2 linked regions of the Aquibium oceanicum genome follow. The protein of the gene in region 1 interacts with the protein of each later gene in a pairwise test. Links are inferred from orthologs where the notes say so. Each region holds a gene or a part of one and is shown on either strand. Other genes may lie near its edges.

Region 1 (7,711 bases):
TGCCATCACGATCGAAGGCCATGCCGACGAACGCGGCACGCGTGAATACAACCTCGCGCTCGGTGCCAGGCGCGCCGCCGCCACGCGCGACTTCCTCGTCGCCCGCGGCGTCCCGGCGACCCGCCTGAGGACGATCTCCTACGGCAAGGAACGCCCGGTGGCCGTTTGCGACAACATCTCCTGCTGGTCGCAGAACCGCCGCGCGGTGACCGTGCTCGGCGGCGCCGGCAGCTGATCCATCAATCGAAGCCGGCGGGTCGATAGCGGCCCGCCGATTTCGGATGCCGTCCATCTCGCTTTGTGCCAAAACAAAATTTGGCCGAAGTCGCAAGGCTTGGTAAATTCGATATCGAGGCGCGACAGCGCCTCCGGCATTCGAAATTCCCAAAGCGAGATCGTCGATGAAATCCACCACGATATTCTGCGCTGCCCTGTCGCTGCCGCTCCTCGTCGGGAGCATGGCGGTCGCGGCTCCGCTCAACAATCCGTCGCCGGCCGACGGCGGGACTCTGCAGCGTCTCCTGCCGCAGAACTGGTTGCGCCAGCCCGGCGAGGCGCCGCGCGTCCAACTCGCCCAGGCCGGCGACCCCCGCGTCGTCCAGCTCGAGGAACAGATCCGGCAGTTGAACGGCAAGATCGAGGAGCTGAACTTCCTCCTTCTGCAGACGCAGGACCAGATCCGCAAGATGCAGGAGGACAACGAGTTCCGCCTCCAGCAGCTCGAGGAAAAGCAGGGGGCAGTGTCGGTCCGTCCCTCGGAGGATACGGCGAGCAACGCCTCCGGCGGTACCGATACCCTCGCGGGCGCGCAGGCTCCCGGAGCCGCGCAGCCGGCGGGCGAAATGCCCAAGACGCTCGGCACGATCACCTTCGACGCCAACGGCAATTCCGTCGGCGGCAGCGCCGGCGGGGGCGAGGAGGACACGGCGTTCGCCGAGGGTGGCAGTCAGGTGCCGGGCGGTGGTACGACGGACGGCACGCAGGTCGCGGCGCTTCCCGCCACCGACAGCCCGGACGAACTCTACCGCAACGCCTACAACTTCATCCTGTCGGGCGACTACGCGACGGCCGAGGCCGGGTTCCGCGAACACATCGAACGCTTTCCCGACGATCCGAAGGCCGCCGACGCGAATTACTGGCTCGGTGAAGCGCTGCTCGGCATGCAGGAATACCGGCAGGCGGCCGAAGTGTTCCTCGCCGCCAACCAGAGCTACCCGAATTCGGGCAAGTCGCCCGACATGCTCCTGAAGCTCGGCGTCTCGCTCGCCGCGCTCAACCAGCGCGATGTCGCCTGCGCCACCTATGCCGAGATCGGCAACCGCTACCGCGATGTTTCCGCCGCCCTCAAGGAGCGGGTGAAGGCAGAGCAGGCGCTCGCGGGCTGCTGACGCATTCGCGTTCGCTCCGCGCTTCCAGCTTCGCTGCCGCGTGGAACCGATGTTCCGGGCCGCCGTTGTGGCCGGCCAGACAGGGGAGCGTATGCTGGACATCAGCCCGAACCCAATCTTTTCCCGCATACGCCTGCCCGATTCGGGGCCGGTCGTGGCGGCCGTTTCGGGCGGAAGCGATTCGCTCGCGCTGCTGATCCTGCTGGAGGCCCATCTTCGCGCAAACGGCAGCGGCGGCGAAATCCTCGCCGTCACGGTGGATCATGGCCTGAGACCGCAAGCCGCGGATGAGGCGGCGATGGTGGCGCGGCTGTGCACCGAACGCGGAATTCCCCACCGGACGATCAAATGGGAAGGCGAGAAGCCGGCGACCGGTGTGTCGGCGGCGTCGCGCGAAGCCCGCTACCGGCTGCTCGCCGAGGTGGCCGCGGAGGCTGGCGCTTCCGTCGTTTTGACCGGACACACGATGAACGATCAAGCCGAGACCATCGCCATGCGGCGGGAACGCGGGGATGGGCGTGGTTTGGCGGGAATGGCGCCCGCCACTCTTTACGACGGCAAGATGTGGATCGTGCGGCCGCTGCTGGCCTGCCGTCGCGCCGATCTCAAGAACGTGCTGGTCGATGCCGGTATTTCCTGGGCCGACGATCCCAGCAACGAGATGGCGCAGTACGAGCGGGTCTCCGCACGACGCGCGCTTGCCGGCCCCGAGGAGGACGAGATCGTCTCCGCCCTCATCGAGCAGGGACGTCTGGCGGCGGAGGATCGTGTCGCCACGGGCGAACGCGCGGCCGAAATCATCACACGATATGCCAGCATCGTCTCTCCCGGCCTGGTGAAGCTCGATCCGGCCTTCGCGCGGGTGAACGACCGCCCGGGTGCGCGTCTGGCGCTGCGCATCCTGCTTGCCGCGGTCGGCGGCCGCGAGCACCTTCCGGACGCGGCGCGGGCGCGAAAACTCTACGAGCGGCTCGACGGCGCAGCCTTTCGGAGCACCCTGGGCGGCGCGGTCGTCGATCTGCGCAAGGCGGGAGTAGGCTATCTGCACCGCGAGATGCGCGCGGGCTGGACCGGTGCCATGCAGGCGGCCGCCGGCGGCGTGTGGGATGGCCGATACCGCGTCAACGGCGGCGGGCTGCCGGAAAACGCCGTGGTCGAAGCGCTCGGCGGCACGCTTGCCGAAGCGCGCGTGCGCGACCGCAACGGCGCGCCGCAGGCCCTGATGCGCGCGGCGATGGCGGCGGAACCTCTCGTCCATGTTCGGCACGCCGAATCCGGCAGCGAAGGAAGCGGCCCGGGCGGGCTTTCCGAGCGGTTGCGGCGACTGCCAGCGCCCTGGATCCGGTTCCTGCCGAGCTTCGATCTCGCGCCCGCCAGGGCCGTGGCGGATCTGCTCGGTGGTGAACCTGTCCCCGAACCGCCATTGCGCAGCCACAATGCCGCATAAGGTCCTTAACCGAATGCCGGGCAAATGCTTGGCATTGGGTTTCGTGAACCCTATGTTAGCCTGAATTCTCCACGATGGACGCGCATCGCCAGCCGGATGCGCACGGGACCCGAAGATGAATCCAAATTACCGCAATCTCGCGCTGTGGGCGATCATCGCCGTTCTCCTGATTGCGCTGTTCAATCTGTTCCAGACGCCGCAGCAGCGCGGCAGTGCGCGCGAAGTCGCCTATTCGGAGTTCCTCCAGGACGTCTCGTCCGGGCGGGTCAAGTCGGTCACCATCGCCGGCGAGCGCATCACCGGCACCTATGTCGACAACGGCGCCGGGTTCCAGACCTACTCTCCCGGCGATCCCTCGCTGGTGAGCCGGCTGGAGGAGCGCGGCGTGACGATCAACGCCCGGCCCGAGAATGACGGTTCCAACTCCATCTTCGGCTACCTCATCTCCTGGCTGCCCATGATCCTGATCCTGGGCGTCTGGATATTCTTCATGCGCCAGATGCAGTCCGGTTCCGGGCGCGCCATGGGCTTCGGCAAGTCGAAGGCGAAGCTCCTCACCGAGGCGCATGGCCGCGTCACCTTCCAGGACGTGGCGGGCGTCGACGAGGCCAAGGAGGATCTCGAGGAGATCGTCGAGTTCCTGCGCGACCCGCAGAAGTTCCAGCGCCTGGGAGGCAAGATCCCGCGCGGCGTGCTTCTCGTCGGCCCTCCCGGCACCGGCAAGACGCTGCTCGCGCGCTCCGTCGCGGGTGAGGCGAACGTGCCGTTCTTCACGATCTCCGGCTCCGACTTCGTCGAGATGTTCGTGGGCGTCGGTGCCAGCCGCGTGCGCGACATGTTCGACCAGGCCAAGAAGAACGCGCCCTGCATCATCTTCATCGACGAGATCGACGCGGTCGGCCGCCATCGCGGCGCCGGCCTCGGCGGCGGCAATGACGAGCGCGAGCAGACGCTCAATCAGTTGCTCGTCGAGATGGACGGCTTCGAGACCAACGAGGGCATCATCCTGATCGCGGCGACAAACCGTCCCGACGTGCTCGATCCCGCGCTGCTCAGGCCCGGCCGCTTCGACCGCCAGGTGGTCGTGCCGAACCCGGACATCACCGGCCGCGAGAAGATCCTCAAGGTGCATGCGCGCAACGTGCCGCTGGCGCCGAACGTCGACCTCAAGGTCCTGGCCCGCGGCACGCCGGGCTTCTCCGGCGCCGATCTCGCCAACCTCGTCAACGAGTCGGCCCTGATGGCGGCGCGGCGCAACAAGCGTCTCGTCACGATGGCCGAGTTCGAAGACGCCAAGGACAAGATCATGATGGGCGCGGAGCGCCGCTCGACCGCGATGACGCAGGCCGAGAAGGAGCTCACCGCCTATCACGAGGCCGGCCATGCCATCATGGCGCTGAACGTCCAGTCGGCCGATCCGCTGCACAAGGCGACGATCATCCCGCGCGGCCGCGCGCTCGGCATGGTCATGCAGCTGCCCGAAGGCGACCGCTACTCGATGAGCTACAAGTACATGGTCTCGCGTCTCGCCATCATGATGGGCGGGCGCGTCGCCGAGGAGATCAAGTTCGGCAAGGAAAATATCACCTCGGGTGCTGCCTCCGACATCGACCAGGCGACCAAGCTCGCGCGCGCCATGGTCACCCGCTGGGGCTTCTCCGACAAGCTCGGTCAGGTTGCCTATGGAGACAATCAGGAAGAGGTCTTCCTCGGCCACTCCGTTGCGCGCCAGCAGCACATGTCGGAGGAGACGCAGAAGATCATCGACGCCGAGGTGCGCCGGCTGATCGAGGAGGCCTACTCCGAGGCGCGCCGGATCCTGACAGAGAAGAACGACGAATGGATCGCGGTGGCTGAGGCGCTTCTCGAGTACGAGACCCTTTCCGGCGACGAGATCCGCCAGGTGATGGCCGGGCAGAAGCCGAACCGCGACGTCGGCGACGACACCCCGCCATCGCGCGGCTCGGCCGTTCCGAAGGCGGGCGTGCACGGCAAGAAGAAGGGCGGCGAAGAGCCCGATGCCGGCATGGAGCCGCAGCCGCAGGGCTGATTGCGTCCAGAGAACTCCATCGGGAACGGCCGGGGCATCGCTCCGGCCGTTTCCGTAGAGAGGCCGCTACTGGCAGAGACGGTAGCCGCTGCTTCGCTCCGCCAGATCGAAGTGGAGGTGGTTGTCGTGATACTCGTCCGAACCGGGGCCGAGTACGGTGGTGAAGTGCATGCAAGCGCCGGCGCGCACGGCGCGCTGGAACGCTTCCTCGATCGTGCCCTTGCCGGCGCGCGGCACGATCGGGATCGGATCGTGATTGTCCAGACCGAAGCCGGAAATGTCGATTGCCGTGCCTCGGGCGTGTTCGGAGATCTTGGCGTCCGGCTGGTTGTTCCGGGTGCGGCAGACATAGGTGGAGGCGTGGGTGATTTCCCTGAGTTCCACGCCCGCGCCCAGCACGCTGACGGCCGGCAACACCTCGTCGTGCACCCACCGCGCGGTCGCAAGCGCCGAAGCACAGGTCATCTCCGTATCGGGTTTGACGATGATGCCCGGCGCCGCCTGGCGCAGATTGTAGGGCCGGTAGACACCGCAAGCCCCCTCGCCGTCGATCGTATCGCGCCGCTCGAACACCGCGCCGAGTGTACGAAGTTCCGCCTCGCACTGCGCGATTTCCGCCCCGTCGACCGGCTCGGGCGACCGGTCCGGCGCCGTGGCCGGATCGGGACCCTTTGCGGCTTCCTCTCCAACGGCATCTGTGTCCTCAGCCGGAGCCTCGTCATCCGAGCCGCTTTCGATCGCCGCATCGCCGGTGGTGTCGCCGGCGGTCTCCGGCTTGGTCTCTCCGGCTTTTTCCGCCGGCTCGCCTGAGTCTTCCGCCCTCGGATTGTCGGGCGGCGCCGGTGCCGTCTCGGGCAGGTCGGCTGCGGCTGCAAGGAGAAGGAGGGCGGGGAGGAGTACCAGGTTGCGCATAGCGCTACTCCTCGAACACGACCGGCACGCCGGTCTCGACGGCATGGGCGAGTTCCCTCGCGTCCCAGTTCGTCATGCGCACACAGCCATGCGAACTGGTCTTGTCGACCTCGGCAGGATACGGGGTTCCGTGGATGCCGTAGGTCGGCTTGGAGAGATCGATCCAGACAAGGCCAACGGGATTGTTCGGCCCCGGCGGAAGCGTCAGCACCTCGTCATTGTCGCCCTGCTGGAAATTCTCGTCGGGCCGGTACGTGTAGGTCGGCTCCGTGGCGATCGCCGTCACCTCGTGGGTGCCGGTCGGGGAGGGAAGCGCCTCGCTGCCGATCGTGACCGGATAGCTCAGGACGAGCTTGTCCGAATCGTCATAGGCCAGAAGCCGCGCCATCGACTTGTCGGCGACGATGCGGTCGATCTGGGGTTTTGAATCCTCGCCGGGAGCGGCGACCCAGATCTCGGTGCCGACGGCTTCGAAATCGGCTGAAGGATTGAGCTTGCGCAGGAAGTCGATGTCCATGTGGAAGCGCTCGGCGATTTTCTCGGCGACGCTGGTGAAGCCGAGCCAGTCCCGCTCGGCGAGTTCCGCATAGTCCTCCGGCAGCGACGACACGATGCGCGACACGTCGTCTTCGGAAACCGCATGGCGGACGAAGGCGTCGCCCGAATACGCCTGGAGCGCTTCCCAGGCCTCCTGGTCGAGCCTGCCGTCCACCGGCATCCCGTTCATCTCCTCGAAAGCCATCAGGGCCTTCTCGACGTTCTCGCCTTCATAGCCGTCGATGACGCCCGGCGAGGCATGCGCCCGATCGAGAAGCACCTGGAGGCGGGCGGCAAGCACGCTCTGTCCATCGGGCAAGGAGCCTTCCGAATAGCTGGCCGCGTTGATCGCGTCGGCCGCGATCTCATCGTTCGGCTGCGCCCAGGCAGAAGCGGAGATCGTGAGGCCGGAGGCCAGAATGGTCGAGACCAGGTGTTTCATGAAGCGGTGCTTCCTTTCGGGTTCCTGGAAGAACGCGCCGATGGGGGAAGCGTTCACACCGCAGGTTCCGCCGAAGGGGCGGTCAGGCGGGAATTGCGAGGAATTTTATCTCCTGCTCATGGAAAACCGTCTCAGGTTGGACCATTTGACGGCTGAGTTGCGCCAGATCGGACACCCCTCTTCATGATTACCTTGCTCATTCTCATCGGCGGCCTTGTCCTGCTCGTCATCGGAGGCGAGCTGCTGGTGCGCGGTTCCGTCAACGTCGCCAGCCGCCTGGGGGTCTCCCCGCTGGTCATCGGCCTGACGCTGGTGGGATTCGGCACGTCTACCCCCGAACTGGTGACTTCGCTCCAGGCCGCCCTCAACGGTTCTCCGGGCATTGCCTACGGCAACATCGTCGGCTCCAATATCGCCAACATCCTGCTGATCCTCGGGATCTCGACGATGATCCTGCCGATTGCCGTAGCGTCGAGCACATTGAAGCGCGACGGGGTCGTCATGATCGCCGTTGCGGTGGCATTCGCCGTCATCGCCGCGACGATGCCGGCCGGCCGTCTGGTCGGGGCCGTCTTCGTGGTGGCACTGGCGTGCTACATCTATCTGGCCTTCCGTCAGGAAAAGACGGCCAACGTCGACCATGGCGCGGTCTACGACAAGAGCATCGCCGTGCAGGAGGCGGACCCTGCGCTCGCGCCCAAGGCCGCCGTCTCGGGATCGATGCTGCTGCCGATCGTGACCGCCGTCGCGGGTCTGGGGATCGTCGTCCTGGGCGGCTACCTGCTGGTCGACAGCGCGGTCGCCATCGCGCGGGAACTCGGCGTATCCGAGACCATCATCGGGCTGACGATCGTGGCGGTCGGAACATCGCTGCCGGAACTCGTGACGTCGGTGATGGCCGCGTTGCGCAAGCAGACCGACGTCGCCTTCGGCAA
Region 2 (3,714 bases), 2.3 Mb from region 1 along the record:
AATATCGTTATATCCGATTCTGATGGTTTCGGGCCGAATTCTGGTCCCTGCGCGCGATTTCGCTTGCGCGCGGCTCCCGCCCGCGTTGAAAGGGTGGGTGCCGATGCCTATAACACGGCCGAACGGCGCGACCCGCTCAGGCAACAATCAGCGGGCGCCGGCTTCGAAACGAGAGGAAATCGATGCCCTGGAGCAATCAGAGCGGAGGCGGCGGTCCATGGGGCGGCGGCGGCAACGGCGGTGGCCCGTGGGGCCAGGGTCCGCGCGGTCCACAGACCCCCAAGGGCACTCCGCCCGATCTTGAAGACATAATCCGTCGCGGACAGGACAGGCTGAAACGGGCGCTGCCCGGCGGCGGCGGGTTCAATCCTGCGATCGTGGCCATCGTCGTCCTGGCCCTCGTCGCGCTCTGGGCATTCCAGTCCGTCTATACCGTGCAACCGGACGAACTCGCCGTCGAATTGCGATTCGGCAAGCCGAAGCCGGAACTGTCGCAGCCCGGATTGCACTTCCACTGGTGGCCGATCGAGACGGTCGAGAAGGCAAACACGGCCGAGAAGCTGATCGACGTCGGCGAACTGCGCGGCGGCACCTCCTCGGGGCTTATGCTTTCGGGCGACCAAAACATCGTGGACGTCAAATTCTCGGTCGCCTACCAGGTGACGGATCCCGGCGCCTATCTTTTCAACGTGGCAAGCCCCGACGAGATGGTGCGTCAGATCGCCGAGAGCGCCATGCGCGAAGTCGTCGGCCGCCGTCCGGCGCAGGACATCTTCCGCGACGATCGCCAGGGCATTGCCGACAGCGTGCGCGACACAATTCAGTCCACGCTCGACGACTACGGCGCGGGCATTGCGGTGAACGCCATCTCGATCGAGGACGCGGCTCCGCCGCGCGAGGTCGCCGACGCGTTCGACGAGGTGCAGCGCGCCGAGCAGGACGAGGACCGGTTCGTGGAGGAATCCAACCAGTACTCCAACCAGAAGCTGGGACAGGCGCGAGGCGAGGCGGCGCAGTTGCGCGAAGAGGCCGCGGCCTACAAGAACCGCGTCGTTCAGGAAGCCGAGGGTGAGGCTCAGCGCTTCGTCTCGGTCTACGACGAATACGCCAAGGCGCCGGAAGTGACCCGCAAGCGCCTCTTCCTCGAAACCATGGAGAGGGTGTTGCGGGACTCCGACAAAGTCATCATCGAGCAGGGAGCGAACGGCCAGGGAGTGGTGCCATATCTGCCGCTCGACGAGCTTCGCCGCCGCCCGGGAGCCAATAGCCAATGACAAACCGCCTCGCATTCATAGCCGTCGCCGTCGCGATCGTGCTCGTCGTCGCGCTTTCGTCCTTCTTCGTCGTCACCGAACGCCAGCAGGCGATCGTCCTTCGCTTCGGCGAGATCGTCGACGTCAAGACCGAGCCAGGCATCTACTTCAAGCTGCCGTTCGGCTTCCTCGAGGCCGACAACGTGCAGATCGTCGAGGACCGGGTCATGCGCTTCGATCTCGACGACATCCGCGTCCAGGTCTCGGGCGGTAAGTTCTATGAGGTGGACGCCTTCGTCGCCTACCGCATCTCCGATCCGCGCACCTTCCGCCAGACCGTGTCGGGCAGCGTGGCTCTGGCCGAACAGCGGCTGCGCACCCGTCTCGACGCCGCCCTCCGCCGGGTCTACGGCCTGCGCGGCTTCGAGGCGGCGCTCTCCGACGAGCGCTCGTCGATGATGCGCGAGGTCGCCGAACAGCTTCGTCCCGACGCCGCATCGCTCGGCCTCGAGGTGCAGGACGTGCGTATCCGCCGCACCGACCTGACGCAGGAGGTCTCGCAGCAGACCTACGACCGCATGAGCGCGGAGCGCCTTGCCGAAGCCGAGAGGCTCAGGGCGCGCGGACGCGAGGCGGCGCAGCGCATCCGTGCCCGCGCCGACCGCGAAGTGGTCGAAATCCTCGCCGAAGCCCAGAAGGAATCGGAGATCCTACGAGGCGAGGGCGAGGCGGAACGCAACTCGATCTTCGCCGACGCATTCCAGCGCGATCCCGAGTTCTTCGAGTTCTACCGCTCCATGGCCGCTTATTCGCAGGCGCTCGAGGGAACGGGAACCACCATGATTCTCTCGCCGGATTCGGATTTCTTCCGCTATTTCGGTAGCGGTGGAGGTGGCGGCCGGGCCAATCCCGTTCCGCCGGCCGATCCGGCGCCCACTGGTGCCTTGCAGGATGGCGCGGACGCCGGAGCGAGCAACGCCGCGCCCGTGGCGCAGGAGCCCGCGACGGCGCCGCTTGCGCCTGCAACGACCGGGACCTCCGTCCCCGCCGCCGAATAGGATGAGCGACTTCTTCGCCGCCCTCGGTCTCGTACTGGTGATCGAGGGCGTCATCTACGGTGGCTTTCCCGCGACGGCCAAGCGCCTCGCATCGCAGATGCAGGAGATGCCGGAAAACGCTTTGCGCTACGGCGGTCTCGCCGCCGTCGCACTGGGGGTCGCCGTCGTGTGGATGGTGCGGGGATAACGCAGGATTTATCCGCCGCGCCTGTATCCTGTCGCAAACGCGCCCTAATTCTGGCAAACGGTCTGAACGTCGGAATGCGTGGCGGCACTCTCGCCTGCCGGGTCCGGCTCCATGCGGCGCCCACGTGGCTCGGGAGAATGTATTCATGGCTCTGATGCGAATGCCGGTTCTTATCCGCAAGACAGCGATATCCGCCTTCGCAGCGGCCGCTTTGGTCGGACTGGCGCTCCCGCCCGTTCCCGCGGTGGCCCAGACTCGCGGACCGGCGTCGGTCGCCGATCTCGCCGAAAACCTGCTCGAGGCGGTGGTCAACATCTCGACCTCGCAGAATTCCAAAGGCGGCGGGTCGGACAACGTGCCGATGCCGGATCTTCCGGAAGGCTCTCCGTTCCAAGATTTCTTCGACGAGTTTTTCCAGAACCGGCAGGGCAACGGCATGCCCCGGCGCGTGCAGTCGCTCGGATCCGGCTTCGTGCTAGACGCGGAGCAGGGCATCGTCGTCACCAACAACCACGTCATCGCGGACGCCGACGAGATCGAGGTGAATTTTTCCGACGGCTCCAAGCTCAAGGCCGAACTGGTCGGCAAGGACACCAAGACCGACCTTGCGGTGCTGAAGGTCGATCCGACGAAGAAGCAGCTGAAGGCCGTGTCGTTCGGCGATTCGGATGCCATCCGGATTGGCGACTGGGTCATGGCCATCGGCAATCCGTTCGGGCTCGGCGGGACGGTGACGGTGGGAATCGTGTCCGCCCGAAACCGCGACATCAATTCCGGACCTTATGACGACTTCATCCAGACGGACGCTGCCATCAACCGTGGCAATTCCGGCGGGCCGCTATTCAACATGGAGGGCGAGGTGATTGGCATCAATACGGCCATCATCTCCCCGTCCGGCGGTTCCATCGGCATCGGCTTCTCGATTCCGTCGCAGCTGGCCGAAAACGTCATAGCGCAGCTGCGGGAATTCGGCGAGACGCATCGCGGCTGGCTTGGCGTGCGTATCCAGCCCGTGACCGACGACATCGCCGAGAGCCTCGGAATGTCGAGTGCGAAGGGCGCGCTGGTCTCCGGCATCATCAAGGGCGGTCCGGTCGACAACGGCGTCATCCAGCCTGGCGACGTCATCACCAGATTCGACGGCAAGCCGATCGATGGGATGCGCGACCTCCCGCGCATCGTTGCCGACAGCCCGGTCGGGCAGGCCGTGGAAGTG

The links. Proteins that work in one complex are often made in the same cells at the same time.
Region 2: the proteins of ftsH (region 1) and hflC interact in binary tests that used the Escherichia coli proteins (3 or more experiments, as listed by UniProt). The link is inferred for Aquibium oceanicum from one-to-one orthologs.

The regions. Positions count from the first base shown.
Region 1 is NZ_CP018171.1:5,074,300-5,082,010, reverse strand. What follows is about bases 2,548-5,417. They hold ftsH (ATP-dependent zinc metalloprotease FtsH), read left to right. Parts: upstream 2,548-2,950; coding sequence 2,951-4,885; downstream 4,886-5,417. Other genes in these bases: BSQ44_RS24880 (extensin family protein), read right to left, coding at 4,952-5,417; tilS (tRNA lysidine(34) synthetase TilS), read left to right, coding at 2,548-2,835. In the rest of the region: peptidoglycan-associated lipoprotein Pal, read left to right, coding at 1-235; tol-pal system protein YbgF, read left to right, coding at 402-1,388; more of tilS, read left to right, coding at 1,480-2,547; more of BSQ44_RS24880, read right to left, coding at 5,418-5,797; BSQ44_RS24875 (L,D-transpeptidase family protein), read right to left, coding at 5,802-6,776; BSQ44_RS24870 (calcium/sodium antiporter), read left to right, coding at 6,960-7,711. UniProt on the Escherichia coli protein: Acts as a processive, ATP-dependent zinc metallopeptidase for both cytoplasmic and membrane proteins. Plays a role in the quality control of integral membrane proteins.
Region 2 is NZ_CP018171.1:2,760,614-2,764,327, forward strand. The notes cover bases 292-3,290. They hold hflC (protease modulator HflC), read left to right. Parts: upstream 292-1,270; coding sequence 1,271-2,311; downstream 2,312-3,290. Other genes in these bases: hflK (FtsH protease activity modulator HflK), read left to right, coding at 292-1,274; BSQ44_RS13525 (DUF2065 domain-containing protein), read left to right, coding at 2,313-2,498; BSQ44_RS13530 (DegQ family serine endoprotease), read left to right, coding at 2,653-3,290. In the rest of the region: more of hflK, read left to right, coding at 183-291; more of BSQ44_RS13530, read left to right, coding at 3,291-3,714.